4 regions of the Vibrio sp. YMD68 genome follow, and region 2 is predicted to be linked to each of the others. Evidence: predicted binding sites of a transcription regulator. Region 2 holds the regulator's gene; each other region holds the start of a gene.
What was found. The regulator PurR, encoded in region 2, represses purine synthesis genes. The targets are predictions, from matches to a motif close to TNANGNAAACGTTTNCNTNA.

Region 1: a site for PurR is predicted at 3,946-3,965, ahead of pckA (phosphoenolpyruvate carboxykinase (ATP)). Genes of this name have one in related genera too.
Region 3: a site for PurR is predicted at 6,452-6,471, ahead of QF117_RS16755 (uracil-xanthine permease family protein). Genes of this name have one in related genera too.
Region 4: a site for PurR is predicted at 3,327-3,346, ahead of ihfA (integration host factor subunit alpha). Genes of this name have one in related genera too.

What each region holds. Positions count from the first base shown of each region.
Region 1 covers NZ_CP124614.1:69,872-77,614, reverse strand. The annotation lists gene gspD (type II secretion system secretin GspD) at 1-1,292, opposite strand, end outside; gene gspC (type II secretion system protein GspC) at 1,331-2,242, opposite strand; gene hslR (ribosome-associated heat shock protein Hsp15) at 2,511-2,912, shown strand; gene hslO (Hsp33 family molecular chaperone HslO) at 2,928-3,803, shown strand; gene pckA (phosphoenolpyruvate carboxykinase (ATP)) at 4,138-5,766, shown strand; gene QF117_RS06265 (AsmA family protein) at 5,979-7,743, shown strand, end outside.
Region 2 covers NZ_CP124614.1:1,256,872-1,264,614, forward strand. The annotation lists gene QF117_RS11930 (diguanylate cyclase) at 1-335, shown strand, start outside; gene glgC (glucose-1-phosphate adenylyltransferase) at 674-1,891, shown strand; gene glgA (glycogen synthase GlgA) at 1,881-3,335, shown strand; gene QF117_RS11945 (alpha/beta hydrolase) at 3,565-4,362, shown strand; gene QF117_RS11950 (TVP38/TMEM64 family protein) at 4,463-5,155, opposite strand; gene QF117_RS11955 (TfoX/Sxy family DNA transformation protein) at 5,301-5,891, opposite strand; cyclic di-GMP riboswitch class I at 6,005-6,107, opposite strand; gene purR (HTH-type transcriptional repressor PurR) at 6,250-7,257, opposite strand; gene torD (molecular chaperone TorD) at 7,505-7,743, opposite strand, start outside.
Region 3 covers NZ_CP124614.1:2,385,204-2,392,946, reverse strand. The annotation lists gene QF117_RS16780 (SirB2 family protein) at 1-230, shown strand, start outside; gene QF117_RS16775 (SirB1 family protein) at 358-1,167, shown strand; gene kdsA (3-deoxy-8-phosphooctulonate synthase) at 1,336-2,187, shown strand; gene ushA (bifunctional UDP-sugar hydrolase/5'-nucleotidase UshA) at 2,606-4,267, shown strand; gene ybaK (Cys-tRNA(Pro) deacylase) at 4,420-4,893, shown strand; gene QF117_RS16755 (uracil-xanthine permease family protein) at 5,122-6,372, opposite strand; gene QF117_RS16750 (DUF2066 domain-containing protein) at 6,624-7,743, shown strand, end outside.
Region 4 covers NZ_CP124614.1:1,844,525-1,852,267, reverse strand. The annotation lists gene QF117_RS14495 (DUF3360 domain-containing protein) at 1-852, opposite strand, end outside; gene QF117_RS14490 (cytosolic protein) at 1,368-1,706, shown strand; gene QF117_RS14485 (hypothetical protein) at 1,977-2,903, shown strand; gene ihfA (integration host factor subunit alpha) at 3,465-3,761, shown strand; gene QF117_RS14475 (DUF1415 domain-containing protein) at 3,980-4,531, opposite strand; gene QF117_RS14470 (MFS transporter) at 4,725-5,939, opposite strand; gene QF117_RS14465 (LysR family transcriptional regulator) at 6,051-6,920, shown strand; gene QF117_RS14460 (glutaredoxin family protein) at 6,956-7,183, opposite strand; gene QF117_RS14455 (M48 family metallopeptidase) at 7,340-7,743, shown strand, end outside.

The DNA of each region.
Region 1 (7,743 bases), 1.2 Mb from region 2:
ACACCCGCTAACGCGCCAGCCAATGCTGTGTAGTCACCTTCTTCTGTTGTTTCGCGCGACTCCCACTTATTCTCACTAGAGTTCCAGTAGCTTTCTGTCTTGGTTGAATCTTTGGCTTGTTCACGCCCAATCATGACATTACCAATTGAAGCACCCGTATTGCCATATTGAACAACAGCACCAGTATCCAAGTTGCCCCATTGAACACCAAGGTTCATACCGTCGCCTTCCGCCATTTCGACGATCAATGCTTCAATCAACACTTGAGCACGACGGATATCCAATTGAGCAACCACATCTTCAACAGCATTCATAATATCTGGCGGAGCAGTGACGACTAATGCATTGGTACCGGTATGAGCGGAAATAACCACTTGATCTCGACTGCTACTGCCTCCTTGCTTCGAGGTTTGTTTTGCTGCCTGTAGGTTATCTGACACGCCTTTAAGCACATCAACCAGTTCATCCGCTTTCGCGTATTTAAGATAAATAACGCGGTTGTTCCCTTTAGACGCCATTTCAATATCAAGCTGCTTGATGAGCTTTTTCAATCTTGCACGTACCTTAGGGTCACCCGAAATTAAGATAGAATTAGTACGGTCATCCGCAACCAATTTAGGCTGCATGAGTTCAGGGGTATTTTTAGCATCCGTACTTTTGTTTAAAGCATCAACGATACGAACCATTTCAGCGGCAGAAGCGTTATTGAGATCAACGACTTCAATATCTTTGTTACCCGCCTGATCGACACGTTTAATGATTTCCGCAAGGCGGTTAACCACCGCAGCGCGACCTGTAATCAAAATAATGTTGGCTGGGTCATAGTGCACCACATTACCCGCCCCCGCATTGTCATTAAGCTGACGCAATAGTGGTGATAACTCTCTGACCGACACATTTTTCACGGCAACGACACGCGTTACCACACTATCGCCTTGCGCACTGTCGTCGCTTACAACAGGGATTGCGGAGGTTTTAGCATCTTTCGATTTGATGACTTTAAGTACACCATTGTCCATTTCAACGGCAGCAAAACCATACACTTCAAGAACGTTTAGAAAAAAGCTGTAATACTGCTCTGAGGTCAACATGTCATAACTGCGCACATCAACTTTGCCACGCACAGAAGGATCGACAATGATGGTTTTTTCTAAGTTTCGACCCACAATATTAATAAACTCTTGAATATCAGTGCCTTTAAAGCTGGCACTGAAATCGTTCGCTGTGGCCATTGGGGCTGCTAATAAGCTTGCGACTAATAACCAAGCACTTTTGTTTAACCAATGCTTCACTTTTTTACTCCTCACGCTGGCGCATTATTGCGTCAGCATTAAAATTCAATATTAATATCATGGGTTTGACCATCTCTCTCGACCGTTAAACTCAGTTCACTTAAATCGGACATAGCACTAAATACCTTGCTCATAGATGCTGGGTCAGTCAGATCATGTCCATTGAGCTGCGTTGCGATATCACCACTTTCGAGGCCAACGGAACGAAATAGTTCCGGCTCTTTTCCTGGTGTGACTCGATAACCGATTACGCTGCCATCGCGTTTCACTTGCGACATGCGAACATACTGGAATATTTTCTGTGGGTCCTCTGAGATTTGCGCGCGAACCGTCTCCAAATCCGAAACATTATCACTCTTAACAGGGTTGTTACCCTGACGATTGACGCTAGGTCTTACCGTGGCGGTGTTTTGATCTGTATTTTGAGAAAGCTTGCTGTAATCAATCCCTGCTAACATCAAGGTTTCATCTCGACCCGAGTTATCAATAATAACGCGATCATTAAACACAGCTTTTAGTTGAACGCGCGTTCCTTCGATTTGTTCATTCAAACCATAAGTAGCCTGGCTTCCACGATTAGCAATAACGGCCAGACTCTTACCAGCATCGCTACTAGCAACCACCCCAACCAACGTCAGATTCAGGCGCGTTTTAGGGGCATCCTGAACCACTGGTTTTTCAATCGGTTTACTTTCTTGTTTATATTCACCAAATAAGTGGCTATTTGTTAAAGAAGAGGTGTCTATTGTCGATTGAGCCTTATTTTGCTTGCTGATCGGCTGCGCCACCCAAGGAGTCACTGAATCCACCGGACTTTGAATAAGCCAAAATATCTTTCCGAGCATCCAAGCAGAGAGAACCAGAAGCAGCACACAGAGTAAAAGACTGGCACGCTGTTGGATCACGACCGAATGCGCTGTCAACTTTTGCAGCCAAACATTTGAAGCAATGTTGTTAGTAAAAAAGTTCTGCTTCACTCCAAAAACCCTTAATAAATATCAATTAAAAATCGCGATTAGCCCATTACGATTAGCATTATCGATCATACAGTTATGACCGTTAAATATAACATAGCGTTATGATGCTATCGTAAATTCACCCGAATATTTGGTGCTTGCCTTGAAAAAATGGCTTCACAACACCATTGTTTATCCACATTTAGTGACTGTTGCCAACACCCAGTGACTGCGCGAAACGCTATTAGAGGTATTTTTCACTATGGGCTCTAACTCTTCAGACTCCAAATCCACATCAATCAGACTCGATAAGTGGCTTTGGGCTGCCCGCTTTTATAAAACTCGTTCCATCGCACGCAATATGGTTGACGGTGGAAAGGTGCAATATAATGGTCAGCGCAGCAAACCGAGTAAACTTGTAGAAATTGGTGCACTTATTACACTAAAGCAAGGGCATGAAGAAAAAACAGTCACTATCGAGAAGCTTTCAGATCAACGGCGTGGGGCACCAGAAGCGCAAACACTCTATATAGAGACAACGGAAAGCATCAAAAAGCGTGCAGATAATGCTGAACAACGTAGATTGCACGCGCACAACCCAAGCCCTGAACGGCGACCTGATAAGAAGCAGCGTCGAAATATTATTAAATTTAAAAATCAATAAGCTGGAGCTCCCTAGATGGCAAGTAATGTATTAAACCGCTACCTTTTTAAAGACCTTTCTGTACGCGGTGAGTTGGTACAAGTGGATGAAGCATACCAACAAATAGTTTCTAGCAAGGAATACCCTGCCGCAGTGCAAAAACTGCTGGGTGAGCTACTCGTGTCCACAACTCTTCTCACCGCAACACTTAAATTTGAAGGTTCGATCACCATGCAACTCCAAGGTGATGGCCCGGTATCACTGGTTGTTATCAATGGCGATCACGAGCAAAAAGTACGCGGCGTTGCGCGTTACGACGGTGACATAGATGAACAAGCGGGGCTGCATGACCTAATTGGTAAAGGCCATTTAGTGATCACGATCGAACCTAAGCAGGGTGAGCGCTATCAGGGTGTTGTAGGGCTAGAAGGTAACAACTTAGCGGAAGTACTTGAAGGTTACTTCGAGCGCTCTGAACAACTCAAGACTCGACTATGGATTCGTACTGGCGAATACAATGGTAAGCCTTGCGCAGCGGGCATGCTGATTCAAGTGATGCCTGATGGTACCGGCACTGAGAATGATTTCGAACATCTTGAGCAATTGACTAACACGGTTAAAAATGAAGAACTGTTTTCATTAGAAGCGAATGATCTTCTGTATCGCTTATATAATCAGGAACAAGTTCAGCTCTTTACACCACAACCGGTGACCTTCCACTGTGGTTGTTCTCGTGAACGCAGTGGTGCGGCGATTATGACCGTTGGTCAAGAAGAAGTGGCCGACATTATCGCAACAGAAGGTTCTGTTTCTCTTCATTGTGACTATTGTGGCACCAATTATTCATTCGATGAAGAACAAGTCAAAGAGCTGTTCATTGAGGCCAATTTAAACACAGGAACGCTGCATTAATTTGCTTAAAACAACAAGCACGTAAAATCCGTTATCAAGCCAGCTCTTCGCTGGCTTTTTTTGTGATCAAACCCAGATAAAACAAGGGCTTCCACCCCAAAAAATCACACTTAATTTCTTAGTATTAATAATTCTTTTGCTCTAGCGCAAAGGTTTGCTTACAGGATATTATAAGTACAGCCATTATGTGATGACACACATAAAACCACACTAGATATATGGTCATTATTTGAGCCATATCCCTGTTTTCTGGTAATTCCGTTGATAGCATGATGAGCAAACAAAAAATAATAATATTACAAATCCCTACAAAATATCCTTACAAGGAGCACCTATGACTGTTATGGAACATACAAAGGCTGCACAAATCGATCTAACTAAGCACGGAATTACTGGCGCAACTGAGATTCTTCGCAATCCTAGTTACGAACAATTATTCGAAGAAGAAACCCGTTCAAGTTTAGAAGGCTACGAAAAAGGCGTAGTGACTGAACTTGGTGCTGTTGCTGTTGATACTGGGATCTTTACTGGTCGCTCGCCAAAAGACAAATACATTGTAAAAGATGCCACGACAGAAGAGCATATGTGGTGGACATCTGACGCGGTTAAAAATGACAACAAAGCCATCGACCAAGCGGTATGGAATGACCTGAAAGCGCTGGTAACGAACCAGTTGTCCGGTAAACGTTTGTTTGTGATAGATGGCTACTGTGGTGCAAACCCTGATACTCGCCTCAGTATTCGAATTATTACAGAAGTGGCATGGCAAGCGCATTTCGTTAAGAACATGTTCATCCGCCCAACCGAAGAAGAGCTCGTGACATTTGAACCTGATTTCGTGGTCATGAATGGCGCGAAATGCACCAACCAAAAGTGGGAAGAGCATGGTCTGAACTCTGAAAACTTCACCGTCTTTAACCTGACTGAACGCATGCAGTTGATTGGTGGTACTTGGTACGGTGGCGAGATGAAGAAAGGGATGTTCGCAATGATGAACTACTTCCTTCCTCTTAAAGACATCGCATCAATGCACTGCAGTGCGAACATGGGTGAAGATGGCGATGTTGCGGTATTCTTTGGCTTGTCTGGTACCGGTAAAACCACGCTATCAACAGATCCAAAACGTGCACTGATTGGTGATGATGAGCACGGTTGGGATGATGACGGCGTGTTTAACTTCGAAGGTGGCTGCTACGCGAAAACCATCAAACTATCGAAAGAAGCTGAGCCAGATATCTACAACGCTATCCGCCGCGATGCATTGCTAGAAAACGTCACGGTTCGAAATGACGGTTCTATTGATTTTGATGACAACTCAAAAACAGAGAATACGCGAGTTTCATACCCTATCCATCACATTGATAACATCGTTAAACCTGTCTCAAAAGGCGGTCACGCGAACAAAGTGATTTTCCTATCTGCGGATGCGTTTGGTGTTCTTCCTCCAGTGTCTAAATTGACACCAGAGCAAACCAAATATCACTTCCTATCCGGCTTTACAGCGAAGCTTGCAGGTACAGAGCGCGGCATTACGGAACCAACACCAACGTTCTCTGCTTGTTTTGGCGCGGCATTCTTAACGCTGCACCCAACCAAGTATGCGGAAGTGCTGGTTAAACGTATGGAAGCCGCTGGTGCAGAAGCTTACCTTGTGAATACCGGTTGGAATGGCACAGGAAAACGTATCTCAATTCAAGATACACGCGGTATTATCGATGCCATTCTTGATGGTTCGATTGAGAAAGCAGAAACGACTTCAATCCCAGTGTTTAATTTAGAAGTGCCGACCTCTCTGCCGGGCGTTGACCCGACCATTCTAGACCCACGTAACACCTATGTGGATCCACTACAATGGGAAAGCAAGGCGCATGATCTTGCACAACGCTTTATTAATAACTTTGATAAGTACACAGACAATACCGAAGGTAAAGCTCTGGTTGCTGCTGGCCCACAGCTCGACTAAAAGCAAAAAACCTACGGGTCTGCATTAGATAAGATCAGCGATAACGTGTTTTGAAATTTATCGCATAACTTATCTTAAAAACTTATCTTTGTTTTAAAACTTAGCTACAAGCCCCTAAATTTAGGGGCTTTTCTATTGAAGCTAACACCGTTTTGTACCAATCTATAGACACTTTAAATGATACTTCTCATTCACACCGGATTAGGCCTCTCATGAAAAAGCTATTGGTTCTCTCGCTAATCCTCATTTCTTTCGTCATTTTTTGTATTGTATCTGTGTTCATCCTCTCTCAAACACATTACGCCACCAGCGCTACGAATTATTTATCTCATCAGTTTTTAGAGGATCGGATTCACGTTGAGAAATTCACTTATAACCCGCCATTTCACTTCTCCTTGGAAGGTGTCAGTTATCAACACCAGCAACAGAATCAACAGCAGAACATCATTTATATCCCTAAGGTGGATATTTGGTTTAATCGAACACCCTATCAACAAAAAAAGTGGGTAGTAGATAGCGTTCTTATTGATGGATTAAGCCTACAGGCATTCCAACCTTCATTTGATTGGCAAAAACACCTGACGGTACACCAAATTGCCTTGAATAATTTTGATGTTTCCTCACAAGAGATCATTGCTCGTGGGGTCAATGTTCAGATCAAAAATCCGCTCTGGGCAGAAAGCAATCAAACGATACCGTTCGGTGTCATCCAATTCAGCACCGAACAACTCTACTATCAAGGTGAAGCGTTCAATAACCTTTTGATTGACCTCGACTACAAGCCCAAGGACAGTACGATTTTTGGGGCTTCATTTGAGTGGCGGAATGCTGAAGTGTCTGGGCAAGCAGAGCAATTTAATCATGGCTGGTCATTAGTTAACGTTACCATCAATAAATTGAGTCTGTCAGAACAAGATAAACTGCCATCGCTGTACACCGATTTCAGCCCCATCTTTAACAAAATCAGTCATATCAATAGCCTTGATATCCTAAACAGCCATTTTGAATTTGACACATTTCAAGCCGTTAACCTAGATGCGTCCATCGAAAATGTCTCGCTATTCACATCGAGCTCAGATTCGTCTCCCGTTTGGCAACAAGAAAATGCCTACCTTTCGTTTAATGCAGAAAGCATGAGTTATTCAGATCAATGGCTCATTTCGCCGATAGCAAAATTGCAGTTTCAACCGAACAAACTCACGATTTCTGAATTTGACAGTGACTTTCTTCAAGGTCGGCTTCAACTGTCTGGGCACCTATCACCAACGACAACGAAGCTTGATTGGCTAAAAGCGTCTGGGCTGAAATTGACCGAAAGTACCGAAAATAGCTTATCGATACTCTCTGCCTATTTTTTACAGCAAGAAGCCGTAACCATTAAACAACTTGATATTGCACGCAGCCAGATCATTCAAATAGAACATGCACCTTTTTGGCAGATATCAGGCGCCAATGTTTCTGGCCGCAACTTAGAGCTTAAACGCAATAACACTGTCGGGTTATGGAGTGGGGAGTTGGAAATGTCAGCTAATAGCCTAAGTTATGATGATACCATCGCAACTCAAGCTATGTTAAATAGCAATGCTGACAACGGCTCTTGGCAATTGGAACGTTTATTCATTCCATTAGAAAGCGGTTATTTCGAAGCATCAGGGTTTAGAGAACTCAACAACCTCAGCCAGCCCTGGCAGTTGATAGCGCATGGCGATGGGCTTCCACTCAAGCTATTGAATAACATCATCCCTTTACCTATTGACCTCGATGGTCAAGTTGAACTCGAACTGAATAGCCATGGTCTGTCGGGGAACCGTGACATGTTTGAACACTCGTTAACTGGCACGCTTAAAACCCATGTTCGTGAGGGCGTCTTAATGTCTACGTCTACACCAGCCAACCGTGATAACAGCACACAAAATCAAACCCTTATTCAACCATTTACCGTGAGCAATCTTTTGGTTCAAGCGGATAGGGGGAGAG
Region 2 (7,743 bases):
ATTCAGTCGCCGCAGCGATACAGACTTGCGTTAGAGAATATGATTCGGTTTGTCGTTGGAGTCATCGAGATTTTTTACTCATGACCAACACCGATAGCGACAGATCACTAGAAGATTTATGTAAAAGGCTTGTACGTCAAATACGCAGTGTTCCTATGTTATCTGATTACCGTTTGACAATCGGGGGAGCGTGCATTGATTCAAAGGATTCAATGAGAGACGCTCTTGCTAAAGCAGATGGCGCTTTATATTTAGCGAAACGTTCGGCGAATAAATCCTATGTACTATGGTCAGTCGCTGATGAATCTGTAGCAAAATCGTTGTTTGATTCGTAGTGTTGCTACCAGGGCGTGTCAGTATTTGTGATATCAATAATACGAATAATTCCTCTATGGAACGTACATCAAAACCTTGTGTGTTTAATGTTACTGATTTGTTCGTATTCACTCTATATCTGTGAGCTAGCCAAGAATGTAAGAAGGAAACATAAAGGTAACTAACGTAATTGCATATTTGAAATTGTATTATTTTCGGAAGCAGTTACCGTATAGGAGCTTGATCGTGAAGTCGAAGCCGCTGATATCGACTTTATGTGAAAGAAGGAACAGTGGCGCTACCCCCAATACTAATAATTATAGTGCCAAACAATAATATAATAAATATGGAGAAAAAAATGGCTGGTGTTTTAGGTATGATTCTTGCTGGAGGCGAAGGTTCTCGCCTTAGACCGTTAACCGAATCTCGGAGTAAACCTGCAGTTCCGTTTGGTGGCAGTTATCGTTTAATCGATTTCGCTCTGAATAACTTTGTTAACGCAGATTTGATGCGTATTTACGTACTGACGCAATTTAAATCCCAATCTCTATTCCACCACATGAAAAAAGGTTGGAATATCAGTGGGATTACCGATCGATTTATTGACCCAATCCCTGCTCAAATGAGAACGGGAAAGCGTTGGTATGAGGGAACTGCAGACGCTATTTATCAAAACTTGAACTTCATGCAATTAGCGGAACCGGATCAAGTCTGCATATTTGGCTCTGATCATATTTATAAAATGGACATCAGACAAATGCTTGATTTCCATAAACAAAAAGAAGCGGCTTTAACGGTTTCTGCACTTCGTATGCCACTTGCTGAAGCGTCACAGTTTGGTGTCATTGAAGTTGATACAGAAGGCCGTATGGTGGGTTTCCAAGAGAAACCAGCCAATCCGAAGGCAATTCCAGGCGATCCGGAAAACGCATTAGTATCGATGGGCAACTACATTTTCGAAGCGAAAAACCTGTATGCAGAACTGATTGAAGATGCTGATAAAGAAGACTCGTCGCATGATTTTGGCAACGACATCATTCCAAATATGTACCCACGTGGTGATGTGTTTGTTTACGACTTTAGTACGAATACCATTACTGGTGAGAGAGAAGAAGTGTATTGGCGAGATGTAGGTACGATTGATGCGTATTGGCAGGCTCATATGGATTTGTTGAAAAAGGATCCACCGTTCTCTTTATACAACCGAAAATGGCCTTTGCATACATTCTACCCGGCATTACCGCCAGCAACCTTTACTGACTCAGCAAATGGACGTGTTCAGATTATCGATAGCTTAGTCTGTAATGGCAGTTATGTTCGTGGTTCAAGAATTGAAAAATCAGTGTTGGGTTTCAGAAGTAATATTGCTTCAGCGTGTGATATTAGTGAAAGTATTCTATTGGGAGACGTCAAGATTGGTGAAGGCTGTGTATTGCGCCGTGTCATCGTTGATAAAAATGCCGATATTGCGCCAGGAACTCAGATAGGTGTGAATTTACAAGAAGATAAAAAGCACTATCATGTGTCAGAAGATGGTGTTGTTGTGATAGGAAAGGGCGAGAAAATTGGCTACTAAAAAGCTATCGATTTTATTTGTTGCTTCTGAGGTTGAAGGATTGATCAAAAGTGGTGGCTTGGCGGATGTTGCCAAGGCACTGCCTGAATCCTTGCAAAGATTGAAGCAAGTGGTGAAACTAGCTATTCCAGCTTACAGCCAAATCCCTAATATTGAAGATGCTGAGGTGTTGATTGATACTCAGTTAAATAGTTGGCCACATACTGAATATCAAGTCGTGAGTACCGAAGTATCCGGTGTTCCTGTCTATGCGATTCGTTGTGAGAAATATTTTTCTCGCAAGGAAATGTATGCGGAAAATAACCAAGCTTATACAGACAATGCAGAACGGTTCGCTTTTTTCAGCGCGGCAAGTTTAGACATGCTCCCTAAGCTTGGATTCCAACCTGATATTGTTCATGCGAATGATTGGCACACGGGCCTTGTCCCATACTTCCTGAAAGTTCGTCATCAAGCAGACGCCTTTTATCAAGGCATGAGAAGTGTTATCTCCATTCATAACGCCGTTTTTAAAGGTGTGTTCAGCTACGATGAATTGCAGTCGGTCCCTGAGTTTCACTCTAGACATGTGCCTGAAGCTGCGGTAAGCGATACACATATCACTATGCTGAAAGCTGGAGTGATGTGTGCTGACAAGATCAATGCCGTTAGCCCGACGTACGCGGAAGAGCTTAAGACCGAGCTTGGAAGCCATGGCATGTCTTATGAGTTCAATCGTCGTAAAGACGATTTAGTCGGTATTCTCAATGGATGTGACTATTCATCGTGGAACCCAGAAACGGATGACTACCTGACTAAAAAATACAAAGCGACAAAGCAGAGTATGGTTCGTGGTAAGAAAGCTAATTGCCAAGCCTTACAAGAAGAAGTGGGTTTGCCGGTTAAAGATGTCGCTCTTTATGGGATGGTTTGTCGTCTGACTCATCAAAAGGGTGTTCACTACTTATTACCTATTTTGCATGAGTTTCTTAAGCACGATGTACAAATCGTCATTGTCGGTACGGGTGATCCAGTATTGGCGTGTCAATTGAAGGACATTGCGGCTCAACATGGAGACAAATTCGCATTTGTCGAAGCGTACAGCAATAAGTTGGCTCATTGGGTCGAAGCTGGTTCGGATTTCTTTTTGATGCCGTCTGAGTTTGAGCCCTGTGGCTTGAATCAGATCTATAGTATGTCCTATGGCACACTTCCGATAGTACGCGGGGTGGGCGGTTTAAAAGACAGTGTCACGGATTACGATGAGAACCCTGAACAAGCAACAGGCTTTATCTTTACTGATCCAACGGCAAATGCTCTTTTGCTGACGCTTATGCGTTCACTGTTACTTTATGCGCAAAATACCCCAGAGATTCGTCGATTGCAGCTGGATGCAATGAAAAAGAATTTTTGTTGGGATGATGCGGCTAAGCACTATTTGGTTATGTATCGAAGCACTCAGTAACACTCTTATACATTCAAGCGCCTACGGGCGCTTTTTTTTGCTTAAGCGATAACGGTTGTGCGGTTTCGATTCTGTAACGTTAATGTATCTTTAGGTGAATGGTCACATCAGGCAACAACTAGACAATCATTTGAGTGGTGTTTGTTATCCGATAAATAGCATTTACTATAAAATATGGTAGGCTTCTATGTTAGGTTCATTAGATTGCGTACTTAGGTTTTATTGAATAATGTCACAAACTCTACTTTTTCATAAGACATACGAACACCCTTCAAGTAACGAGTGGGTGGTTTTTGTGCACGGGGCAGGTGGAAGCTCGTCGATATGGTTCAAACAGATTAAAGCATACAAAGAGCATTTCAATATCTTGCTGCTTGATCTTCGTGGGCATGGGAAATCAAATCTATTCATCAAAGATCTTATTGCGAATCGTTATACGTTTAGAGAAGTGACCTTGGATATTTTGAAAGTACTGGATCACGTTAAGATTCGCTCTGCCCACTTCGTTGGCATGTCGCTAGGAACGATCATCGTTCAGAATATTGCAGAGATTGCGTCAGAGCGTGTGCATAGTATGGTTTTAGGGGGCGCTGTAACACGGCTCAATATTCGTTCTCAGATATTAATAAAGCTAGGTGATTTGAGTAAACACATCATCCCGTACATGTGGTTATATCGTTTGTTTGCGTACGTTGTTATGCCTCAGCGCAACCAGAAAGAGTCTCGTCATATGTTTGTACGAGAGGCAAAAAAATTATGCCAGAAAGAGTTTAAACGTTGGTTTATTTTGACGGCGGAAGTCAACCCATTGATGAGGTACTTCAAAAATAGAGAGTTGCCAATCCCAACACTTTATTTAATGGGTGAGCAAGACTATATGTTTATTCAACCAGTCAAAGAAATGGTTGCGGCTCATCAAGATAGCAAACTGCTAGAAATACCTAATTGCGGTCATGTGTGTAATGTTGAGCGCCCGGAAGAATTTAATCGTTACTCGATAGAGTTTATTAAAAACTGCACTCGATAGGTTGATCCCACTCACGCAAGAATCCCACCCACGCAAGATCAATTAGGTGCTACACGAGCCTTATTCTGTAGCACCACGCCTTTTTTTCCTCAAGAATACGTTACCCTTCATTTTGCTTCGCAGAGTCACTCTTTCTTATTATCGTCATGGCTTTCTTGGTGATGATTGGAAATAACCCCAACAAAACAAACGATAGAATCACAGGCAAAGAGACAATGCCTGAAAGGCTTTCTATATTGGCGAGTTGGGTTCCCGCATTAAGATAGACGGCCGTACCCGGTAGCATACCGAGTTGACTCACGAGGTAGAATCTTAAAGCTGATATTGGCGTCAATCCCATCAAAAGGTTGATCAGAAAGAATGGAACAACAGGGATAAGGCGCAGTGAAAAAAGATAAAACGCGCCGTCTTTTTCTACCCCTTCATTAATTGTAGAGAGTTTGGAGCCGAATTTTTTTTGAACCCATTCCTTCAACAAAAATCGACTACTAAGAAAGGCAAGCGTTGCGCCTATTGAGCTGGCAAAAGAAACCAAAACCAGGCTGGTCCAAAACCCAAACAGCGCGGCACCTAATAGAGTTACAACCGCAGCACCTGGGATAGAAAATGCGACCACAACGATATAAATTGCAAAGTAGCTTAGAGCTGCGATTGCAAAGTTGGATTCAATAATATTACTCAATGATTCTTGCTGTGACTTTGCATTCTCTAAAGTCAAAAGGTGCCCGTAATTTATCGTAAGAAATAGAATGGTGCCGATCAGAAAAATGGCAAAGAGTATTTTTTTATTCATAGTTATAGAACCTGTAAGGTGATGTGCGTATAGAGAACCGTATTAGGGTAAAAAAATTTCAAGTATCAATAGAATAAACAGATTCAAATTTTGATGCCGATAATGAGACATAAAAAAACCAACATATGAATGTTGGTTTTTTGAGTTATCTTAATCGATTCGCGAGTTCTTCCCGTCTCTCTTGGGGAATAACAGACCAGTGAGTCCCCTTAATAGCACCTTCTAGCGCCCAAAGGAGCTCCAAGCCCACATCTGATGGGTGAGATTGCTGAATGGCCTTATAAGCGGCTACAGAGCCTTGCTCCTCAAGAGTTGCCACAGAATCAATCCCCGCTTTTTTCAGCATTCTTTCCGTTGCTAACCTAAGATTTGGTAAATCCTTAAGGCGATCCGGTTTTGCAGATGCTTGGCTTTCTTTTTCTTTCTTTGCGATCTCTAATGAGCTTTTTGCTTCAGCGAGAGTGGCTGCGGAATCTGACATCCAATCATCAGGTAACGCATAATATTTGGTTACGACAGGGTGTCCGCGCTTTTTATAGACATATGGCATATAGCCTTGCTGCTTGAACTTTTTAACGGCAATGCTATCGGCTCTTATGTGAAGTTTGTCATTTACAACAAGTGCAAACATTGTGTCTTCAACAAAAATACCGAAACCGCCAAACATTGAACGAGACTTTACTCGTCCAAGCTGTTCAAACAGCCTCATTGAGTCTTTTAGTATTGGTTTATCCATGCTGTATGTTCTCGGTGTATGTTAAATACGCCACCAAATCAGGTCCGAGAGGTTAGCAAAATATGCAGAAACTGTGTCATTTACGGGTAAATTTTATGTTTGCATTGCTTGCCATCGGTAACCCCGCTACCTACCAACTCCTGTGATAAACAGAATGTTTGGTTAAGGCCGGAGGCTTTGCGTCCCACCCTTTCAAGTGGTTTGCCCTGTGCGTGACTAAAAATAAAGCTTTGATCAATCTGAATGAATATCACTAAACCGCTTGGTTACTGTGATGTTCATCCAACAAATTCATCTCAATAATGAGTCTAAACTATAACATATAATTAGCAAGTAAAGAAAAGCCAGTCAACACAGCCTACTTATTGAGATCCTTTACGGTGTTTCGTTCTACGATTTCAGGGTGCATCTCAAATATGCGCTTTTCATGATCTTTATCTTTGATTCTCTCAAGCAAAATTTCAAATGCATTTTTACCTACACGACGTTTGGGTTGGTGTACGGTCGTTAGTGGAGGCGAAAAGTATTCAGCAAGCTCAATATTGTCATAACCGATGACAGAGATATCGTTAGGAACGTTAATCCCTTTTTGCCCTAAGCGACTGATTAAACCGAGAGCCATCGTGTCGTTGAAACAGAAAATGGCCGTTGGTTTGTTGTCCATCGCTGCAATTTGGTCTGCCGCTAAGACAGCAGTATCACACTCAAAGTTACCTTCTAAGATCCAATCTTCATCGATTTTCAGGTTGGCTTCTGTCAATGCACGCTTAAAGCCTAAAATGCGCTCTTGGCATGCTGCTTTTTCAAAATGCCCGCTGAGACAAGCAATATCTTTATGGCCTTTATCAATCAGGTATTTTGTGGCGAGATAACCCCCTTCTTCTGAATTATCGATTATTTTATCGGCCTGGGAGCTTTCCGGGCCCCAATCCATCACAACCTTTGGAATGGTTGAGTGACGGTCAAGCATTTCTCGGAGTTCTTCAGTAAGGTCCGAACACATGACAAGAATGCCATCCACTCGTTTTTCGGCCAGCATTCGAATATAGTCACGCTGTTTTTCATAGATACCGCCGGTGTTACAAAGAATCAGCGTGTAGCCTTGGCGATAACAATAGCTTTCAACACCGTCAATGACTTCAGAAAAGAAAAGGTTTGTAGATTGAGTGACCAGCATACCAATCGTACGTGTTGTATTGCATTTTAAGCTGCGGGCAACGGCACTTGGGGCGTAGTTGAGTTCTTCAACGGCTTTATTCACTTTTTCTTGTGTCGTTTCTGCCACGAATCGCGTTTTATTGATAACGTGAGAAACCGTGGTCGTTGATACGCCAGCTAAGCGAGCAACATCTTTAATTGTGGCCATAATTCTTTTCCTGTTAATTGCTGTTGCAATTCCATTCACTAACAAAGCGTTTCAGTGCTTACATGAGCAAAAACATCTTACATCAGTAAAAACACAAAAACCGCCAATAATAGCGGTTAGTTAGTCATTCTTTTGTCGTTATTATTTTAATTTTAGACTTCATGTGAAGTACAAGCAATGAAAAGCGGTCATATTCGCGTGATCTAAAACTACAATTAGACAATATCATGGTGTTTATATTGAGTTTTTACTCGCCAGCTAAGTATTGGCAATCGAGTTCCAGAAAAGCACCCATCAATTCAGATACCGCAGCATAGAAACCGAAATCATCCAATTGCTGACATTTATGAGCAAATTGCGGGACCCAAGATAACAAGTAGGTTGAGATAAACTGTTTTTGCTCAATCAGTGCTTGGTCAAGATGCTTTTCGATTTCAACTTCATTGGAACGGATAATCAGGTGACCTAAAAAATCAAGTTCAATAG
Region 3 (7,743 bases), 1.1 Mb from region 2:
TCCTTTCTGGCTTTGGTTTGATGTTTGTTACTGGCTTTGTTCCTTTTACACCAGAAGGTGCTTGGTTAACGGAAAAAATTACCTGTGTTCTTGCCTATATTGCGCTGGGATTTTTTGCTTTAAAACTAGGCAAAAACAAATGGCTAAAAACCTTTTCATTCTTTGGTGCTTTAGGTTGGTTAGTCATGGCAGCAAAAGTCGCGATCACTAAAACCTCGATGTTTATGTAAGCATCATGGTTATGCTTGACATCCTAGGGAGTGGTAAAGCAATAGATTGAAAGCGATCATACAGAGTTAAACGGATGGGAACACTGCCCATTCATACCCCAATAAAAACAGGTACAGGCAATCGTTAATGCGAGAACTTTTTGACGAAGATTTTGACTCATTAGAGTTGGCTGAGGGGGCGTTAGTGCTCAACAAAGCTGTCAACCCAGCAACGCAAAAACAATGGGCTGAGAATGAACTTGAGCGTCTTTTATCTGAAGCTGAACTTGCACTTTGTCACGAGAGCAATGAACAACAGAAGTTTGAATCATTCTTACGTTTATTCTATCAAGAGTGGGGATTTCAGGGGGATAAGGATGCGTACTTTAATTCCAATAATGCGTTTATTGATAAAGTATTAGAGCGTCGTAAAGGTATTCCAGTGAGTTTAGGTGCACTGATTTTGTACCTAGGCCGCAAACTTGGTTTTCCCATTGAGGGGGTGACTTTTCCGACGCAATTTATTATTAAACTGACGTGGTATGGCGAGAAGCCTCTTTACCTAAACCCGTTTAATGGTGAATATGTGTCAATGCATACCCTGCAAGCTTGGCTCATTGGTCAAGAAGGGCCTCTTGCACAAATAAAATCAAAACACCTGGACGTTGCGGATAATCCAACGATTATAGGTCGTTGGTTAGCATTATTAAAAAGTTCGTTACTTCGAGAGGAGCGCTATACTCTAGCGTTACAATGTTCAAATTTGGCGCTGACGTTTGTCCCAGACGATCCATACGAAATCCGTGATCGAGGCTTTATTTATCAGCAGCTCGATTGTCATCAAATTGCATCGTCCGACTTTCAGTATTTTGTCGATCAGTGCCCTGATGACCCTGCGAGTGAACTGCTAAAAAATCAAATCAGCGTCATGAGCGAAACCTGTGTGGTTGTTCATTAAAGCAAATACAGTGATTTAAGTGCGTTCATTAGGTAGATAAGTTCATTAAATAGTCAAACCAACTCAGTAATGAAAGCACCAAGCTGCTAAAGCGCACTAGACAATTAAACCGTACGCTAAAAGACCCATTGGATAGCGTGCGAGTCATAACAATATAGAGAGAATAAAATGGAACAAAAAGTAGTTAATATTGGTGATATTCCAGTAGCTAACGATAAGCCATTTACCTTGTTTGCTGGGATGAATGTTTTAGAGTCTCGTGATCTCGCGATGCAGATCTGTGAACACTACGTTAAAGTGACCGAGAAACTAGGCATTCCATACGTATTTAAAGCGTCATTTGATAAAGCGAATCGCAGCTCAGTGCATTCTTACCGTGGCCCAGGCCTTGATGAAGGGATGAAGATTTTTCAAGAAATCAAAGAGACCTTCGGTGTAAAAATCATCACGGATATTCATACAGAGGCGCAGGCTCAAGTTGTAGCTGATGTTGTGGACGTTATCCAGCTACCTGCGTTTTTAGCACGTCAAACTGATCTTGTTGAAGCGATGGCCAAAACCGGGTCTGTGATTAATGTTAAGAAACCACAATTCATGAGCCCAAATCAAGTAGGTAACATTGTCGATAAATTCGCTGAATGTGGTAACGAGAATATCATCCTATGTGAGCGAGGCTCTTGCATGGGGTACGATAACTTGGTCGTCGATATGCTTGGTTTTGGCGTTATGAAAAAAGTGTCGAACGGCAGCCCAATCATCTTTGATGTGACACATTCACTTCAAATGCGTGACCCTTCTGGTGCCGCATCTGGTGGGCGACGTGAGCAAACCGTAGAGTTAGCAAAAGCGGGTTTAGCGACGGGGATTGCAGGCCTGTTTATTGAAGCGCATCCAACGCCAGATCAAGCACTATGTGATGGTCCTTCTGCATTGCCGTTAGATAAGCTAGAGCCGTTTCTAGCTCAAATGAAAGCACTTGATGATTTGATCAAAGGGTTTGCACCTATTGATATTAAATAGTGAGTATATTGAGTAGCAAGTGAGATCCAGTCGCTTGTGTAGTTTTAGGGCAATGGTCTCTGATTTAACTTAATAACACGCACATTCTCTTTCTAAGGCCATCATTTTGATGGCCTTTTGTGTATCTGACACAGTCAAATGCCGCTACTTCAGCGCAATTCATGCCTAACTTCACAGTAAAACGTTTGCTTGTGATCCATTGAAATACGATATGAAAACATTCAATTTCGTTACACTTTATTCACTTATTTATAGTGATCTAGTAGACATAAATATGAAATCTTCGTGTACGGTTTGCTGTGTTAATTTAGACTGGTTCAAGTTTATCGAGCTATAAGCACCAAAAATATGGTGTGGTCTATTCTATATGGGTCGATATTAAATGCAGTGGATCCCCCAACAGTTCAAAGGTATGACAATGAAGCAAGGCCTTATTCTAAAAACGACGCTAAGCGCAGCGATTCTTGCAACTCTAGCAGGTTGTGCAACTCAACCTACTCATGAGTGGGAAGCAGATACAACATATAAACTGACCGTTTTACATACTAATGACCATCATGGTCGTTTTTGGCAAAACAAATACGGTGAGTACGGCATGGCAGCACGTAAAACGTTGATAGACGAATTACGTACAGAGATTCGCGCTGAAGGTGGTAGTGTATTGCTTCTTTCTGGTGGCGATATCAATACTGGTGTACCAGAGTCAGATCTACAAGATGCTGAACCTGACTTTAAAGGCATGAACAAGATTGGTTACGATGCCATGGCATTAGGTAACCACGAGTTTGATAACTCTCTTGAAGTTTTAGCGCAGCAAATCGATTGGGCTAACTTCCCAATGTTATCGGCTAACATTTACGACAAAGCAACGGGTGAGCGTAAATTCCAAGCTTACGAAATGTTCACTAAGCAAGGCATCAAAATTGCTGTTATCGGTTTAACCACTGAAGATACAGCGAAAATTGGTAACCCAGAGTTTATTGGTAGCATTGACTTCCGTGACCCTAAAGAAGAAGCAAAGAAACTGATTGCTGAATTAGAAAAAACAGAAAAACCAGACCTTATTTTCGCTGTGACACACATGGGTCACTATGAAGATGGCAAGCGTGGCATTAATGCGCCTGGTGATGTTGCTTTAGCTCGTTACCTAGATGAAGGCTCACTTGATATGATCGTTGGTGGTCACTCTCAGGAACCTGTTTGTATGGAAGCGCCTAATGTCGTGACCAAGAAATTCAACCCTAGTGATGAATGTAAGCCAGATATGCAAAACGGTACTTACATTGTACAAGCGCACGAATGGGGCAAATATGTTGGCCGAGCTGACTATGAATTCCGTAACGGTGAACTTGAGATGGTCAGCTACGATTTGATTCCTGTTAACTTGAAGAAGAAAATCAAAGTTGATGGTAAATCTCAACGTGTTCTTATTGAAGACGAAATTGCACAAGACCAAGAGCTTCTTGAATTCCTGCGTCCTTTCCAAGAGCAAGGTCAAGCTCAGCTGAATGAGAAAATCAGTGAAATTAATGAGAAGCTTGAAGGTGACCGTAATGTGGTTCGTTTCCAACAAACCAACCTAGGTCGTTTGATCGCAACAGCACACATGGAGCGCGCGAAGGCAGATTTCGCTGTAATGAACTCTGGTGGTGTACGTAACTCAATTGAACCAGGTGATGTGACTTACAAAGATGTACTGATTGTTCAACCATTTGCCAACATCCTTACGTACACTGACATGTCAGGTGCTGAGGTTATCGATTACCTAAATGTGGTTGCAACTAAGCCGGTTGATTCAGGTGCGTACGCACAGTTTGCTGGTATTTCAATGACGGTTGAAAACGGTGCAGTATCGAATGTTATGGTTGGTGGCAAGCCGCTAAACGTTGAGGATACCTATCGCTTTACTGTACCTAGCTATAACGCGGCTGGTGGTGATGGATATCCAAAACTGACCGCTCATCCAGGTTTTGTAAACACAGGGTTTGTTGATGCTGAAGTATTGAAAGAATACTTAGAAGCAAACAGCCCAGTTGATGTAAGCCTTTATGCACCTTCAGGTGAAATGGTCTACAAGTAAGCATTAAAATAACAAACCAGAGCAATAGTCCTGCTCTGATATAAATAAAGAAGCGGTGCACTCAGGTGAGCCGCTTTTTTTTTCATACAATCTATGTTCTATTATGCACTCGGTTTTTCGTGACGGATGACACACGAGTAAAGGACAGCCACATGACGCCTGCTATAGAATGTGCAATTAAGAATAAAGTGCCACATAAGATCCACCAGTACGAACATGACCCGAGAGCAAAAAGTTTTGGGCTAGAAGCCGCAGAGGTGTTAGGGCAAGATCCAAGCACGGTTTTCAAAACCCTATTGTTTTGTTTAAATGGGGAGCCCAAGAACTTAGCGGTTGCCATTATTCCCGTTGAAAACCAGTTAAGCCTTAAGTTAGCGGCAAAGGCGGCGAAGGCAAAAAAAGCAGGCATGGCAGATGCGAATATCGCTCAAAAAGTCACGGGTTATGTGGTCGGTGGAATCAGCCCACTTGGGCAAAAAAAGCGATTGCCCACGTTTATTCACCACAGCGCCACAGAACTCGACACAATATGCGTCAGTGCTGGTAAGCGTGGTCTTGAAATAGAGTTGGCAGCGCGGGATCTGGCCAAGCTCACCAGTGCCCATTTTACCTGTTTGTGTGACTAGCTATAACGTTAGATATCTATTTTTTAAATAGATACAAATTTTAAACGAATACAAGAATGGCCAAATACGAAGCACGTACTTGGCCATTTTTTAACGCTCTAGATTCTTACAGCACTCGCTTTTTATAACACGAACTTCTTACAACACGAGCAATGTCGTCTAAAGCCTTTATAGACTACGCACACATTTGATAGCTCGCGAACGCCTCAGGCTATTTTGCTTATTCTTCTATTTTGCCTCTTCTTCCATTTGAGCGTTATCGACGATGTGATTTTCGCCCAAATCTTGCGGTAAAACTAGGTTAAGAAGAATCGCCACGATACCACACAGGCTAACCCCTTGTAGGCTGAACTCACCAATACCAAATGCCATACCACCGATACCGAAAACCAGTGTCACGGCGACAATCACAAGGTTGCGTGATTTGTGTAAATCGACGTTATTTTTAATCAGGGTATTCAAACCAACCGTAGCAATAGAGCCAAACAGTAAAATCATAATGCCGCCCATAACCGGAACTGGGATGGTTTGAAGCAATGCGCCCAGTTTACCAACAAGCGCGAGAACAATTGCGGTCACTGCTGCCCATGTCATGATGACAGGATTAAAAGCTTTGGTGAGCATAACGGCACCGGTTACTTCACTGTATGTTGTGTTTGGTGGCGCGCCCATCATTGAAGCCGCGATGGTTGCTACTCCATCACCAGCAATCGTGCGGTGTAAACCTGGTTTCTTGAGGTAGTCTTTTTTGGTCACATTTGAAATAGCAAGCATATCACCCACGTGCTCGACAGCCGGTGCAATGGCGACTGGGATCATAAATAGAATGGCATTGATATTGAATTCAGGCGCCGTAAAGTTCGGCAGAGACAGCCATGCTGCTTGAGCCACTGGGGTAAAGTCGACAACACCGAAGTATAGGCTAAGTGCGTAACCCGCCATGATACCGCCGCAAATCGGTAATAATTTAAGAAAACCTTTCGCAAATACACTGATGGCAATCGTCACGATAAGCGCCACACTTGAGATCCAAAGAGAAGCCGTGCCGTCAATCAGTTGAAGGCTGCCATCCCCTGTTTTACCCAGTGCCATATTGACAGCAACGGGTGCTAAGCCTAGGCCAATCACAATGATCACTGGGCCCACAACAACAGGGGGGAGAAGTTTGTGAATGATCTCAACGCCTTTGATTTTGATCACCGCGCCCATCAGCACATAAACAACACCTGCTGCCATTAATCCGCCCATGGTAGCGCCAATACCCCATGTTTGTACCCCAAACATAATCGGTGCAATAAAAGCAAAAGATGAAGCTAGAAAAATGGGTACAGAGCGACGAGTCATTACTTGGAAAATAAGCGTACCCACACCCGCACCAAAAAGGGCGACATTGGGGTCAAGCCCAGTAAGCAATGGCACAAGTACAAGTGCACCAAAGGCGACAAAGAGCATTTGTGCACCCTGAATAGCATTTTTCATGGTAGTTTCCTGTTGGTTGAAGTGGTCGTTGACGTGTTAGCTGGAAAGCCGATGTTAAAAAACGAAGGGATTTTAGCACCTACGAAAACGTTTGCGGTGGAATAGATCAAATTAATGCACATAAATTATGAATTGTGATTGCTATTGCGGCAGTCTGAGTCAAATTCTCACGGTATCTTGAAGTCCATTTCTTGCTCACGGGTAGATAGTTGCTTATCATCTACTTTCGCTAGCCATTATGTAGGAAACATATGCGTCATTTAGTTTTATTGATCGTAAGTTTATTGTCTGTCTCTGCTCACGCTCTGACCAATGTCGATTTATATCGCGCTGAAATTGTCATTGATCAGGAAGAAGACAACGGAGATGCTGCTGCGCGAGTGGCTGGTATGAAAGAAGTCATCATCCGAGCTTCCGGTGATCGCACTGTGATTGAGAATGAGGTGATAAAAAAAGCACTGAATCAGCATTCTCAATATTTATCTAAAATCAGTTATGACCAAGTCAATGAACAATCAACGATACGTATGGGTTTCAATGCGCCTCAGATTCGTGCTCTGCTCAGTCAAGCTCAAGTCCCATTTTGGCCTGAGTCTCGTTCGAACTTGCTGGTGTGGTTAGTCGAAGACTCAAACTTTGAACGTAATATTTCCTGGGAGCACTCATCAACGGCGACCCTTAACGAGATTAAAAGCGAAGCGCAACGTCGTGGATTACCCATTACTTTACCGATTGGGGACTTTGATGATATTACGGGCATTTCCATTGCTGATGTCTGGGGCGGGTTCGTTGATCCAATTAGCGCGGCAAGCCAGCGTTATCCGAGTGATGCCGTCTTAGTCGTTCGTTCCCAAGGGAGCAATCTTCGTTGGACGCTTTATGATCAAAAGCCTTCGAGCATGATGTCACGAACCCAAGCGCCTATTACTGGCACTGAGTCAGGGTCTCAATCTGCTGCTGACATGATCAATACTGTTAGTGATTACTATGCGAACAAAAATGCAGTCATGGTTGCGAGCGAATCTTCGGAATCTGTGACCGCCCAATTTACCTCAATAAACAGTGCGCTTGATTTCTTCCAATTGGAGAATAATTTAAAAGCATTGTCTTCTGTTGCTTCCCTCGATATCGTTAAAATTCAAGGTACAACCGTGACATTTAACGTGCATTTATTGGCGTCTCAAGCAGAGTTCGAACAAGAAGTGCTTCGTATTCAAGGTATTAATAAAGTGGCTGATACATTCCCTTCTGGCGAGTCGAATGCCCACAACAATTTGGACGACTCTGGTTCAGTAAATGGCGCTGTTAATGATAACCAACGCAATGCTCAAGAAAGTAACAGTGCTGCTGATACTGACGTTGTTGGTGAAA
Region 4 (7,743 bases), 590 kb from region 2:
AGGTAGGCCTAGCATCCAGCCTGTATCTTCTCCCCACCAATACATTGGGTTCATGTTGGGTAAACCTGGCTCGGTTTGGAAAGAAAACGGGGCACCCATGGCAAATGCTAACGTACCACCCAGCAAGCAACTAAGAGGTACCGCTAGCCAACGTTTACGGAAATGTTCCAATAACGCATACAGAATAATGGTGCAAAAGATCACGACAAAAGCAATATGGCTCATACCGATCCCGTCAGCCCAAGCGAACAGCTTCTTAACTTGAGAAGCGGTTCCAACAAAGCCAAGGTAGAGCAGCAAACCGCCACACACGCCTTTACTGGTTAGGCTTGCCAACATGCTACCACCTTTACTGATGGCTAAAATTAAGCCAAAAGCACCAATCAGCAACCCAAAGGCCATAGGGTGCCCGCCTGCTGCAACGACAATCGGAATTAAAGGAATGAGTGGGCCGTGTGTACCTGCGAGGTTAGCGGTCGGCAATAAAAAACCAGAGAAAAGAATGATGAAAACAGAGGCGATGAGTAATTCATAACGAACATTTTCTAAAATAAAGCCTTCGTTTAGCCCTAGAGCACCGGCAAAGGTTGTTGCAATGGCTCCCACCATAACAATCTTCCCAATGGTCGCCGCCATAGCTGGAATGGTATCTTCTATTTCAAATCGATAATCTTTAAACGGTAAATTGGGACGCCAGCGTTTAGGCGCCATGATTTGTAATTCATGTTCTAAATATTGGTCGCGGGAATCAAATTCCGATCTTGGTTTGTGTTGTTGTTCATAAGTGAGTTCATCCTCATTGGGTTGAGGCTTATCTGTTTGTATATGTACGGACTCTAAAGTACTGCTCATGTTGATTCCTTTCGTTCACACTCTAAGGTGTGCTATTCCAACAAACGTTCTTTTCTATGAAACTCTTAAAATTCACTATTAAATAAGAAGAACGAATCAACTTATTACTAAAAATAATCCTCAAAATTCAGTTGCTAGTACCTTATACCAAACCAAAAAAAACAAACAGTCTCAGGTAGTTAGACATTAGTCGTAGAGTAAGGCTGCTAGTAAGAGAAACCGTAGGCAGTGTGTGTCTATTTGTTGGTAGGCCCTTAAATTCAGGAGTTAAAAAGCAAGGTTTAGCAAGAAACGGCTCGACTCCAAAGACCCAGAGAAAATCCATCGATGAACGATTTCTAGTGTTCTTAGGGGGATTTGATGGTGAACATCTGTACTAGTTTTATGCTGAATATATTAGGGCGATAAACAGGGGAAGGTCTTGTCTTTAGCAACCAAATCTCTACTACGTTTAGCCCCTGATAGTGATAGAATCTCCGCATCTGAATTATCGAGAATCTAGGTATTTATAAACAATGTTTATCCATCATGTTAATGGCATCGACTGGCTGGTGATCACCGCTTTTGAAGAACTGAAAACGATGTTTATCGAAGATGCTGGTCCAATCCCATCTTACTTCTCTACCGCCAGTGAATTGAGCCTGATTGATCAAGCCAAGCGCAGCTATGGATTTTTGCCTACATTCCGCGGTGTGATCACTGATACCGGCACGTATCAAAGTAAAGATCTTGAAGATGATTTGAACCCACAGCTTGCGTGTATCGTTGAAGGGCGTGGTCGGGTGTTTATCTATCACGGCGACTATGTGGCTTTTGTGGATGACGAGCAAACCTTTATTACTCGCATGGACTGAAAAGATTCAGTCAGTTGAAATTGGTGTAAGCATGAACAAGGCCTCGCGTTTGCGGGGCTTTTTGTATGTGAGAGAAAGTGATTGGCCGTGTTGAGGCTTTAGGAGATTTACGCGAGAAAAACGGACAAGTGGTTGTTTAACGGGTATTGGGTTACGCCAGATAGATCGCATCTAAGCAGGGGAGTATGCTTAACCTGTTAATTATTTTCCAGTTTTAAGGACAATACCATCTAGGCGATTAACGTCGATAACGCGCAAGGATGCTCAGTCATGGCTAAGAAATTAATATTCATCCACGGTCGGGATCAGAAGCCTGACAAAGAATCTCTTCAGGCATTGTGGTACGACGCAATTGAACATGGATTACAGCGAGATTGCAACGGTTCAGGTTCGCTTCAAGCGTTTAAAAATGTAGAGAAGCGCTTTGTCTATTTTGGCGACCTATCGAACACCTTGTTATTCAAACCCACCGAGGATCCGCTCAGTCGACAGCAAGCACTCATCAAGCTCAAAAGCTATAAGACCAAACAGTTCAACAAGAAAACGTATCATGACGTTTCTAAGGCAGGCTTCCTCCAGGAGGCGCTTGCAGATATGTTTTCTTCCGTACTCAATCGATTGAAAGCCGCCGAACCAATCATCACTCTGGTTGCGCCAGATATGGCTCATTACTGGTATGAAGATTCTTATTTTGGTAGTGATGTCAGGTATCGATTAATGGTCGAATTAAGGGAGGCGCTGGATAATCAAGATGATGTGATGATCGTGTCGCATAGCCTTGGCACTATGATCAGTTATGACGTGTTATGGAAGCTGTCGCATTACAGTGAATACCGAGGGGTTTACGGCGCGAAGAAGAAGGTCGATTTACTGGTAACACTGGGTTCGCCGTTAGGGGATGAGAGTGTAAAAGATCGCTTAAAGGGGAGTCGATTAAAAGGCTTTAGGAAGTACCCTTTAAATATTCATCGATGGATAAACATCTCCGCAGAAGACGATTTTATCTCTCACGACAGCAAGATCAAAAACGACTTTGAAGAAATGCTGAAACTGGGTTTGGTGCCCGGTGGAATGAAAGACATCTACCCAATTTATAACCTCAATGTTCGTAATAGGCAAAGCAACCCACACGGATCAATTGGGTATCTGATTAATCCTAAGTTTATCGCGGTGCTGGATGAATGGCTCTCTACTTGATCTGTTTTTGCTGTTTTTCTGTTCTTGTTCCTTTTGTGTTTGTGTTCTTACTGTTAGTTGCCAGCGTAGTTGCTAGCGGTTGCGATTAATAATAGCTCGTCGTTGATCGGTAGGTTAAGGTATAGAACAAAGTAAGAGAGTCCGTTTAGATTGGGCGTATTTTATATCTGAAACCTGTTGATTATTAATGGGTTAGTAATGAAATAAGCGGCCAAGTGTTTGGGTGGTTTTGTCCTTAATTTGAGAATTTTCTGAACAAACTTCAAAAAAAATCCACCCAAGCCTTATGGTCATTAATAATGTAATTAGTCTACTTTTCGGTTATTAATCCTATAAATTCTTTTTTAATTTTGTATTTTTGGTTTTATATCTTGAATGATGTGTTTATTGATTCAATTTATATTTATTGATAGTTCCATACACTTAGAAAAAAGTTGGCGAAAATCAGAAGCTTGGCATACACTTTCCAAGGTAAAGCCGATATGTTGTTGATTGGCTAGGCAAAATGCTTTGGCGCTGCCATCTGGCAGTAATGTTAAACATAGCTTTAAGGGGAGTTTTATGGCGCTCACAAAGGCCGATCTGGCTGAGAACCTGTTTGAAAAACTTGGATACAGTAAACGGGATGCCAAGGAAACGGTTGAAGTATTTTTCGAAGAAATTCGAAAAGCACTCGAAAGTGGCGAGCAGGTAAAGCTGTCTGGTTTTGGTAACTTTGACCTTCGAGAGAAAAGCGAACGCCCAGGTCGAAATCCTAAAACTGGCGAAGACATTCCTATTTCTGCTCGACGTGTTGTCACATTCCGTCCGGGACAAAAACTAAAAGCCCGCGTAGAGAATATCAAAGTTGACAAATAGCTGATCGATTGAGACCACGCCTAGCGTGGTCTTTTTATATCTGGCTTAAGGCAATAAATGAACATCCTTTAGGCTTTATCAATCGATGAAGTTGAAAGCACTCATACTCATTGAATTTTCAATTCTTTTCGCTTTTTCTCTCTGCTTCTCTTCCTTTCCTTTTCGCTTATAGCATCATTTAAGCGTGAACGTTTACGCATTGTGATTTTTTGAATCGATTAGCGAAAAAGGTACGGAAACAGTTGCTGTTTTTCTTCCTGCGATAAAGACTCAACACGAGCAATATTGTTATCGGGTATGGCTTCAGGATCGGGATAGTGTTTGAGCACCTTTTCCATCGACTCTTCACGGATTAAATGAATGGTTGGGTAAGGAGAGCGATTAGTCAGATTCTCGGTATCATCGGGTTGGGTCCCGTGAAAGTAATAATCCGGATGAAATGTCGCGACTTGGTAAATTCCTTCATAGTCTTGCTGTTTGATCAGCCCATCAACCCAGTCGAGAAAAAAGTTGTAATCCATGAAATCCTGAAGCATATCGGGAATCACAACCAAAGTTGTTTCTAGCTCTTTGGCATCTTTACTGTCGAGAATCTGAAATTCTTCCAAAATACGTTCAAGCAGTGCTTCTTCCGTCGTGGCGTCGGTGACTGCGATTTTAATCTGTTTATTCTTATTCGGCTTGTGTGCGAAAGGACACAGGTTAAGACCAACGATGACGTCTTCTAACCATTGCTGAGTCTGTTTTTCTGCGAGTTGATAGTTGTCCATAGGGGTATCTTTACTTAAACCGTTTCTGCGGGAGTCAGCACCGTGCGTCTCCAGATATTAGAACGAATAGAATACCAGAAATGACGCTTTGAATGAGTAAAAATGGTGCTTGTTTTACTGCTTAACATCGCTGCTTAAAACACTTCTTCCATTACTTATTTAACGGCTGTCCAACTGACAGATTAAGTATCGTTTATCGGTGTGTTGGGTGAGGTTCGGCCAACGTCCGAGACGATACCGTTTGTCGATAGAGAGCATAGCAAAGAGCAAACAAACCAAGATAGAGAACCATGCCACCCATGGTGACACTCAACCATCCACCGTGTTGCCAGCAATAGATAAGAAAGAACCCACCTAAGCTTCCACCTATATAGTAGTGAACAAGATACAGTGCGGTTGCCGTTGCTTTCGCGTGTTCGGCCCTTTGGCTAATCCATGAATACGCTAAGGTATGCGTAAAAAATGCACCAAAGCTCACCAGTAATAACCCAATGACCATCATGGGTAAGTGATCAACCAGTGCCGCCCACATACCCAGCATGCTGATGATGCTTCCGGTTACCATCCCTGAAATAGGCTGTTTATGTTGAGCCCATTTCCCAGTTAATTTCGAGCTAAGAGTTCCTGCTAAGTAACACAGAAAAATCAAAGAGGCAGCGCCAATCGGCAGATAATGTGGGGCACTGACTAAGCGAAAGCCCATGACGGAATACAGATTAACAAAAAGCGCGAAATTGATGCCACCAATGAGCATGGCAAACCACAACGTCTTGTTTTTGATGTGTTTCACCAACGCTCGATTATGGTGGAAAAAAAGACCACGCTGGGGAGTAAAGTTGTCCTGGTTTGGTAGTAGCAGCCCAACAATCACAGCGCCTATGAACGTGAAGATGGCCATGGTTGCAACGGCAGTTTGCCAGCTGAACATTTCGGTAAGCGTGCCGCCGAGTATGCGGCCACTAATGCCACCGAGAGAATTGGCGGCAATGTATCCCCCAATCGCCTGGCCAAATGCCTTAGGGCTTAGCTCTTCAACCATGTAGGCAACGGCCACGGAAGCAAACGCGGCCAACGCCACCCCCATTAATCCTCGGGTCAGGAGCAGTAGCCAAAAGCTGTCGCTAAGAAGCATCAATAAGCCAATCAAAGGCATAGAAAAAATGCCCCCTAGCATGACTTTTTTACGGCCAAAAGATTCGGAGCAGATGGCCCAGGGTACGAGGAAAATAGAAAGCGCAAAGGTAGACGCAGCAAACAATCCGTTAATTTGAGTTTCTGATACCGTAAATTCTTTGGCGAGCAAAGGAAGGATTGGCTGAAATAGATAAAGGTTGCAGAACACCAAGAATGAGCCCAGTGCCAAGCTTAAGGTGATTTTTTTATAGCGGGTACTGCCAAACTCAGCCATTTATTTGTCCTGAACGCCAATGAATTTCGGGGTAATGTGATGAAATTAGCAGTGAATTTGTGATTAATAAAATATATTAAAACTATCGACTCGATATAAAAAGTTAATGATATGGAAACTCGTCATCTCAAACACTTCGTCAAGGTTGCAGAGCTTGGTCATTTTACGATGGCAGCGAAGGCGTTACATATTGCTCAACCCGCCTTAAGTATCTCGATAAAAAAATTTGAGCAGCAACTTGGCGTGGTGCTCTTTAAGAGGCAAGACAGAAAAGTAGAACTCACCCATGAAGGGAAAGTATTACTCGACCATGCGAAGCGTATTTTACAACAGTTAGACGATGCCAAGCTCGCTATGGATGAACTGATCGGATTGGAAAAAGGAGAGGTCCGCTTAGGGGCTCCTAGTATGATGGGGTCTTACTTTTTTCCTGACATCTTGATGGCTTTTAAATCTCATTACCCAAACTTAAAACTGACACTGGTCGATGCAGGAACGCAGTCAATTCGGAAAATGCTATTGGATGGAGAGCTGGATATTGGGGTCATTGTGAATAACGACATTCCGGAAGATCTCGATACCGATTACCTAGTGACCGGCGAGATGGTTGCCGTCGTGTCTGAAACCCATCCTTTGGCACAGAATAGTTCAATGTCGTATTCCGAGTTTTTTCAACATGAATTGGTGATGTTTAAGCCGGGCTATTTTCACAGAGAGTTTATTGATCGTGTGTCTATCGAAAATCAGTTTACTCCGCAGTTCTCTTTTGAAACCAACTTGATCCCAATGATACTGAATATTGTAAAACGAGAATTTGCTATTACTGCGCTATTGAAACTCGTCACCGACAATGAACAAGGCGTGGTGGGCATTCCATTTGAAGAGCCTGTAAAGATAGATTTGGCTTTGGCGTGGCGAAAAGATGGGTATCAATCGAAAGCCGATAGAACATTTATCGACTTTGTTAAGCAGTATGTCTAAAGAAGCAGTATGTCTAGAGAAAGAGTTGGGTTTGATTACGAGCGGTACATTTTATCAAACGTTTTTTGGTCCCAACCTACCATCACCTGATCACCAATTTTAAGAACAGGGATCGAGCGTGCACCCATCGCCTGTAGCTCTTTTCGGCCTCTTTGCATTTTGGCATTGGTGAGACGATACTTGAGACCTTTTGAATCAAGATAACGTTGAGCATCTTTGCAATGAGGGCATTTATCGGCGACATACAGGACTAAACGTTTCATAACGGACTCTTAATTGGTGACCACTAAGGGCGAAAATTCAAGCGCGGAGTTTAGCCGAAATTACGCACTGAGAAAAGTCACACTGACAAAATCAATGAATCGTTAAGCCAAATCCGATAAACTTAGCGGCCAACAGCCACGGTCGTTATCTTAACTATGCATCCATCACTTCGTTATGTTCAGGGCTATCCAGAGCATATTGTTTCCCAGGTCGAACAATTGGTTTCAGCCAATAAGCTGGTCACTTGGTTTGAATCTCGCTACCCACAAAACCATACGATTAAGAGCGAGAAAGCCCTTTTTGATTATACGATGGCCATTAAAAATCGTTACATGAAGAAAACCGCGCCGCTGAGCAAAGTCATTTACGACAGTAAGATACACCTTATCAACAATGCACTTGGTCTTCATACCTATGTCAGCAAAGTGCATGGCAGCAAGATAAAGTCCAAGAATGAAATTCGGATTGCGAGTATTTTTAGAACGGCACCAGAACCGTTACTGCGTATGCTAGTGGTTCATGAACTTGCCCACATTAAAGAAAAGAACCACGATAAGGC